DNA from 3 places in the Streptomyces sp. NPDC006458 genome. Region 2 is predicted to be linked to each of the others. Evidence: riboswitches for the same ligand, from Rfam matches in the RefSeq annotation. Region 2 holds a riboswitch; each other region holds the start of a gene.

What was found. A riboswitch is a leader RNA that binds a small molecule or an ion and turns the genes downstream of it on or off. The one in region 2 is predicted to bind cyclic di-AMP.
Positions count from the first base shown of each region.
Region 1: it holds a riboswitch for cyclic di-AMP, as region 2 does, so the genes downstream of both, ABZZ79_RS25350 (transglycosylase SLT domain-containing protein) here and ABZZ79_RS27980 (M23 family metallopeptidase) in region 2, are expected to answer to the same signal.
Region 3: it holds a riboswitch for cyclic di-AMP, as region 2 does, so the genes downstream of both, ABZZ79_RS19370 (M23 family metallopeptidase) here and ABZZ79_RS27980 (M23 family metallopeptidase) in region 2, are expected to answer to the same signal.

Region 1 is NZ_JBEXPR010000019.1:126,166-128,344, reverse strand. It holds gene ABZZ79_RS25355 (HAD family hydrolase) at 1-359, shown strand, start outside; gene ABZZ79_RS25350 (transglycosylase SLT domain-containing protein) at 433-903, opposite strand; cyclic di-AMP (ydaO/yuaA leader) riboswitch at 909-1,088, opposite strand; gene ABZZ79_RS25345 (CocE/NonD family hydrolase) at 1,359-2,179, opposite strand, start outside.
Region 2 is NZ_JBEXPR010000022.1:141,895-144,073, reverse strand. It holds gene ABZZ79_RS27985 (PrsW family intramembrane metalloprotease) at 1-190, shown strand, start outside; gene ABZZ79_RS27980 (M23 family metallopeptidase) at 300-1,346, opposite strand; cyclic di-AMP (ydaO/yuaA leader) riboswitch at 1,358-1,513, opposite strand; tRNA gene ABZZ79_RS27975 (tRNA-Met) at 1,964-2,037, opposite strand; gene ABZZ79_RS27970 (dihydrofolate reductase family protein) at 2,172-2,179, opposite strand, start outside.
Region 3 is NZ_JBEXPR010000013.1:114,513-116,691, reverse strand. It holds gene ABZZ79_RS19375 (GntR family transcriptional regulator) at 1-86, opposite strand, end outside; gene ABZZ79_RS19370 (M23 family metallopeptidase) at 471-1,235, opposite strand; cyclic di-AMP (ydaO/yuaA leader) riboswitch at 1,248-1,411, opposite strand; gene ABZZ79_RS19365 (pitrilysin family protein) at 1,649-2,179, opposite strand, start outside.

The DNA.
Region 1 (2,179 bases), on a different contig from region 2:
TCAGCAAGGTGCTGCTGCGCCATCACGCCCTGGGGGACGACGAGTTGGCGACGGTCGCGCGTTCGGTGGTGGGTTCGCTGGCCACGGTCACCATGTCGGGGCCCGGCACGGTCGAGCTCCAGCCGTGCGGTGTCACCAAGGCGACCGGCCTGGCGCTGGCGGCCCGGCATCTCGGCCTGAGCCCGCGGGACACCATCGCCTTCGGGGACATGCCCAACGACATCCCCATGTTCGACTGGGCCGCGTACGGCGTCGCGATGGCCAACGCCCACCCCGAACTCAAGGCGGTGGCGGACGAGATCACCCGCTCGAACGAGGACGACGGCATCGCCGTCGTCCTCGAACGGCTCTACGGCTGACTTCCGATTGGATCCGGGTGAATCCGGGTCAGGTCGGATATATCGCTCGGATCGTAGGAGTCGGCCGGAGAGATCAGTAGGCGCCGAAGACGTTGTCGATGGAGCCGTAGCGGGCGGCCGCGTAGTTGCAGGCGGCGGTGATGTTGGCGACCGGGTCGTACGGGTCGAACGCGGTGCCGGGCACGTGGTACGCCGCGAAGGTCGGGTCGATGACCTGGAGCAGGCCCTTCGAGGGCGTGCCGGCGGCGGCGTTGGAGTCCCAGTTGTTGATGGCGAGGGGGTTGCCCGAGGACTCGCGCATGACGTTGCGGTAGATGCCGTCGTAGGTGCCCGGGATGCCGTGCTGGGCCATGACGTCGAGCGACTGACGGATCCAGCCGTCGAGGTTGCTCGGGTAGACGGTCGCGGCCGTCGTGGCCGTGGGGGCGGCCGAGGCGGTGGTCGCGCCGACGATCGGCAGCGCGAGCACGGCGGCGCCGACACCGGCGGCGGCGAGGGCACGGGCGAGACGGGGGCGGCGGTTGGCGTGCGAGTTCGCAGGCATGGGGGTGTTCCTCTCCGGCGCCTGCGAGGTGAGCTGTCGGGTTCGGGCGGAAAGGTGCCCGGCCGTGCCCGTTTCGGACATGGCTTCACCCCGAGCCGTACCGCGCCTCGTACCTGGTACGACGTTCGGTCCGGCGACCTGCCTGGGTCCCCCGCTCCTGCCGCTGCATTGGTCGTCGGATGCTGTGGGCGGCGGCAGGATTCGGCGTCCGCCCGGCTGGCGGAACGTATGCGACAGCGCATGACCGAAACAAGTGCTGAATTCACACAAAGAACCGACCCGGCATGATCCAAACCCTTTGGTGCACTTGATCCTTTTTGGCGGTTTCCGCGCAATCGCAGGGCGGGGAGCCCCTCGTGGCGTCCGGGAGGGCGGTCCGGTGTGCGGCCCCGGCAGTGAGCCAACTCACCGCCAGCGCAAGAGCGGCAATTCGGACATCAAGCCCCAACTCCGTCTCAACCGACCGTCCGTGGGATCCGCTTCTCCCAGGTGCGGTGGAACACCACCTCGCCGCCCTCCGTGCAGACCACCTCGTCGGAGGTGACGAAGTCCGCACCCTCGCAGGCGATCTCCGAGCGGACGCGGACCGTGACGTCCCAGGACAGGTCGGGCCGGTGCAGCCGGACCGACCACCTCGCGCGCGTGCGGGCGGACAGCGGGTCGTCGGCATGGATGGCGCAGGTCTCCAGCGCCTCCTGGGTGACGTCGAGTCCGTCGGGGTACGCGCGCGTGCCGTCCGGGCACGGGTCGGTCTCCAGCCGCCACTCGCCCTCGGCCACGTCCCGCACCACCAGCCGTTCGGGCCGTGGCTCGTCCAGCGTGGCCGGATGGCTCACCCCGAGCGGCTCGGCCTGCTCCGGCTCCGCGAAGCCGACCTCCTCGCGCACCTCCCGGCTGCGCACCGGCAGCTCCAGGGTGCTCCCCGCCGGGTCCAGGGCGAATCCGGCCGCCGACCCCGGCCGGGGCCAGACCCAGGGCCAGTACGCCGAGGACACCGCCAGCCGGATGCGGTGGCCGGGCGGGAAGGCGTATCCGGTGGCACCCAGCTCGAAGGACACCGGCTCCTGGGGCAGGCCCGCCGCCAGGCTCAGCACTCCCCGCGTCACCAGCGTCGACGACCCGTCCGGCGCCACGTCGCACAGCCGGGCGGCGACCTGCCCGAGCGGCTCCTCGCCGGTCAGCCGCAGCCGCACCCGGGGCAGCCCCAGCACCCAGGTCTCCTCGCCCACCTCGAACTCGAAGCACGCCGACCGCGCGTCCTCCTCGCGCTGGTCGG
Region 2 (2,179 bases):
ACGGGAACGCGCCTTGCTGCACGAGCTGTGGGTCCGGCGCGGGGCGGCTCGCCCGGCACTCCAGTACGCGGCGAGAACGACGGCGCCCGTACCGACGTACTACGGGGCCTACGGGTCTTTCGGGCACTACGGGTACGGCGTCCAGGGACTCCCCGGCGGCCGTCCCGTCCACAACCCGTACCGCACATGAGGAACCGGCAGCCCTGACGTCGGGGGGTTGTCGTCAGGACCGCCGGTGATTCAGAAAGTCCTCGGGACGCGTGCGCGCCGGGGCGCACGGCCGGGAACATCCCGGGTCGTCAGGGGGTGAGGCCCTTGCTCTGCAGCCAGGCCATCGGGTCGACGCCGCTGTCGGCGCCGCCGGTGTGCACCTCCAGGTGCAGGTGCGGCCCGGTGACGTTGCCGGTGGCACCCACGCGTCCGATCACGTCGCCGGTGTTGACCTTCTGGCCGACGCTGACGTTGATCGAGGACTGGTGGCAGTACCAGATCTCGGTGCCGTCCTCGAGGGTGAGGACGGTGCGGTAGCCGTAGGCCCCGCTCCAGCCGGCCTCGGTGACCGTGCCGGTGTGGACGGCCTTGAGGGGCGTACCGGTGGGCGCGGCGAAGTCCAGGCCCGTGTGGTAGCCGGAGGACCACATGGAGCCGGCCTGTCCGAAGACGGAGGTCAGGGTGTACGAGGAGGTCGGCAGCGTGTACTGACGGGCCAGCTCGGCGAGGCGCTCGGCCTCGGCCTTCTTGCGGGCCTCCTCCTCCGCGGCGGCCTTCTCGGCGGCGGCCTTGGCCTGCGCCTCCTGCTCGGCCTTGGCGGCGGCCGCGGCGGCTTCCTTCTCCGCGGCGGCCTGCGCGGCCTCGGCGGCCTTGGTCTCGGCCTGGTCCTGCTGCTGCTCGGCCTGCGCCATGATGCGGGCGCGCAGGGCTTCCCCGGCGCCGCTGGTGCCCTCGGCGGGGTCGGCCGTGGTGGTGCCGATGGAGCTGAGCGGGGACGTGACCTCCGCGGTCTCCTCGGCGGGCTCCTCCCCGGGCAGGAAGGAACTCACGGAGGGCAGGTCGGGCATCGAGATGGCGACCGGCGGCTTGCCGGACTGGGCGCTGGCCATGCCGCCGGCGCCCACGGCGGCTATGACGCCGACGCCGAGGACGGTGGAGCTGCGGGCGAGTCCGCCGCCCCGCTGCTTGGAGACACGGTGCCTGCCGCGCACGGGGCGGACGGAGTCCGCGGTGGGGTTCCATTCTTCCCACGGGCCGTCGTCGGTGCGGGGGCCGCCGTAGACGAAGGTATCGGTGTCGGCGGTGCGCTGGCCCGGCACGAACGGGGCTTGCGGGACAGGCGGGTTGGACGCCACGTGGGCGTGCTCCTTTCCTTCCTTCTCGCCTACCGGGTTAGCTGACGGGTTCGGAGCAGGAAGGTCTCCTACGCGCGTATATCTGCCGTTTTCACGGCGGATCACGCTCGATTCACCCCAAGTTGGTGGTTCCCCGGTTCCCTTGCGGGATTCGGCGCGTGCGCACGGAGCCGTCTCTTGTGACGGCTGGGACGACCGCGCTGCGTTATCGGACGTTAATAGAACCGGGTGCCCAATTCCAAGCTGTTCGGCTTGATCATTACACTTTCCAGCCAGGACGTTCGCCCCATGAGCGGCCAAAAACGGGCGACTTGACCGCAACTCAGTACCGTCCCAGTTTTTGACGGTGACTCAGATGTTATGCGGAGGGCGTTCATCCGATCACCGGGTGTGACATCGGTGCCAGCAGGCCGCATGCTTCTTCGCCGCCACTCCCGGCCGCCGTACGGCGAGCAGCGCCATGTCGCCCCCGTCCGGCGAGTCGCGCCATACCGCCCCCCTCCGGCGGGCCGCGCCTCGGGGTCGTAGAACTCGCCCAGCGCGCGGTGCTGCCCGAGGTAAAGGAAAAGACTCAGGGCCGGTGTCCATTCGCATGGACACCGGCCCTGAGTCTTCAGTAGCGGGGACAGGATTTGAACCTGCGACCTCTGGGTTATGAGCCCAGCGAGCTACCGAGCTGCTCCACCCCGCGTCGGTGAAACCAGTGTACGCCATCCGCGGGACCGAAAGCACATCGCTCGACGCCCACCCCCGCCGAGCGGCCTTTTCGGTCCTCCGGGGCGCCGGTCGGGCCCTGCCGCCGTACGGCCGCAAGGCCCTCGGACGTCAGCCGA
Region 3 (2,179 bases), on a different contig from region 2:
TCGGTGAGCCGGCTGCCGCGTTCGTAGACACCCGCGATGATGTCGTCCCGGATCGCCGTGCACACCGAGTGCGCCGGAACACGCATGACCGACCTCCGCATTAATCCCCATGAAACGTCGACGATTGACGTGTGTTCAGCGACTCTATTGCAATCACGCCGCATTTCCGAAGGCAGGCCGGAATCCATGAATACTTTTTGGACATACGACCGTCCCGGACAGCCGAATCGAACGCTCCGGCGACGGGCGGCGAACACGCTGACGACGGGAGCGAGGCTCCCTCGACGGGATCGGGACTCCGGGCGGCAGGAACGCCGAAAGCCCCGGCCGTGACGGCCGGGGCTTTCGGGACGAGATGCGCGAGTGACGACTAGCGCGGATCACTACATATGCGGATCACTACGTACGCAGGTCGCGGCGTCCGCAGGTCATGACGTACACGGGTCGCGACGTACGTGCCGGTGCGGGGATCAGAGGTTCACGCCGTGCGAGCGCAGGTAGGAGATCGGGTCGATGTCCGAGCCGTACTCCGAGGTCGTGCGCGCCTCGAAGTGCAGGTGCGGGCCGGTGACGTTGCCGGTTGCGCCGGACAGGCCCAGCTGCTGGCCCGGGACGACCGTCTGGCCCACCGAGACGGCGATGGAGGACAGGTGGCCGTACTGGGTGTAGGTGCCGTCGTGCATCCGGATCACCACCTGGTTGCCGTACGCGCCGCCCCAGCCCGCCTCGACGACGGTGCCCATGCCGACGGCCTGGACGACCGTGCCGCTGGCGGCGTGGAAGTCGACACCGGTGTGACTGCCGGAGGACCACACGGCGCCGCCCGTGCGGTAGCCGGTGGAGACGTAGGAGCCGGCGATCGGCGACACGAAGGTGTTCAGTCGCTTGCGCTCGGCCTCGCGGGCGGCACGCTCCTCGGCCTCACGGGCCGCCTCGGCCCGTGCCTCGGCGCGCTTCTTGGCGGCGGCCTCGGCTCGCTGCTCGGCGAGCGCCTCCTCGGCGGCCTGCTTCTGCGCGGCGGCCTGGGCGTCGATCTGGTCGGCGACGCTGTCGCCGATGGTGACGACCGGCAGCAGGCCCGTCTGCTCGGCCTCGGGCTCGGCCGCGAGAGCCGGTGCGGCCAGGGTGCCGATGACGCCGGTGGTGGTGAGCGCCGCGACGCCCGCCGCGCGGACGGTGCCGCGCTGCATCCGGCTGGGACGACGATGCTTCCCGGTGGCGCGGGTGAACGCCATGTAGTGGCTGGTCCTTTCCTTCCCTCTCGCCTACCGGGTTAGCTGACGGGTTCGGAGCAGGAAGGTCTCCTACGGACCCCCTCGCCTGAGCGCGGGCGTCCGATTCACCCCAGGGACTGCGATGGGTCCCCGGCTCCCCTGGCTCGCGCCGTGGGGGGACTCGGCGATGACTGTCCGGTGCCGCGGATGCGGCGCACTGCCTGACGAACAGCCCGCATGACGCTAAGGGGCCGGTCTTTCAATCCTCAAACCGATCAGAGGTTTTGTAGCGCACGCCACAGGGCAGAAGGGCTCCCTCTCCCGCAATCCCTCACCAATTCAGACAAAAACGGGCCCTGGTGACGCTCCGGTCACCAGGGCCCCACGCGCGCTTGACGTGAATCTCACCGCCACGCGCGCGTGCCCGCACGTCCCTACTCGGCCGTCACGACGGTGACTTCACCGATCCCGAGGGCCTCGACCGGCTCCTTGATCTGCGCCGCGTCACCGACGAGGACCGTCACCAGCCGGTCCACCGGGAAGGCGTTCACGACGGCCGCCGTGGCCTCCACCGTGCCGGTGACGGCGAGCTGCTGATACAGCGTCGCCTGGAAGTCGTCGGCCAGGTGCTGCTCGACCTGGTCGGCCAGCGTGCCCGCGACGGCGGCGGCGGTCTCGTACTTCAGCGGCGCCACACCGACCAGGTTCTGTACGGCGACGTCCCGCTCGGCGTCGGTCAGGCCCTCCGCCGCCAGCGTGCGCAGCACCGTCCACAGATCCGCCAGGGCGGGGCCGGTGTTCGGGGTGTCGACGGAACCACTGATGGCCAGTAGCGACACGCCCGAGCCGTCGGGCGCGGAGCGCAGCACCTGGCCGAACGACCGCACGCCGTAGGTGTAGCCCTTCTCCTCGCGCAGGACGCGGTCCAGGCGGGAGGTGAGGGTGCCGCCCAGGCAGTACGTGCC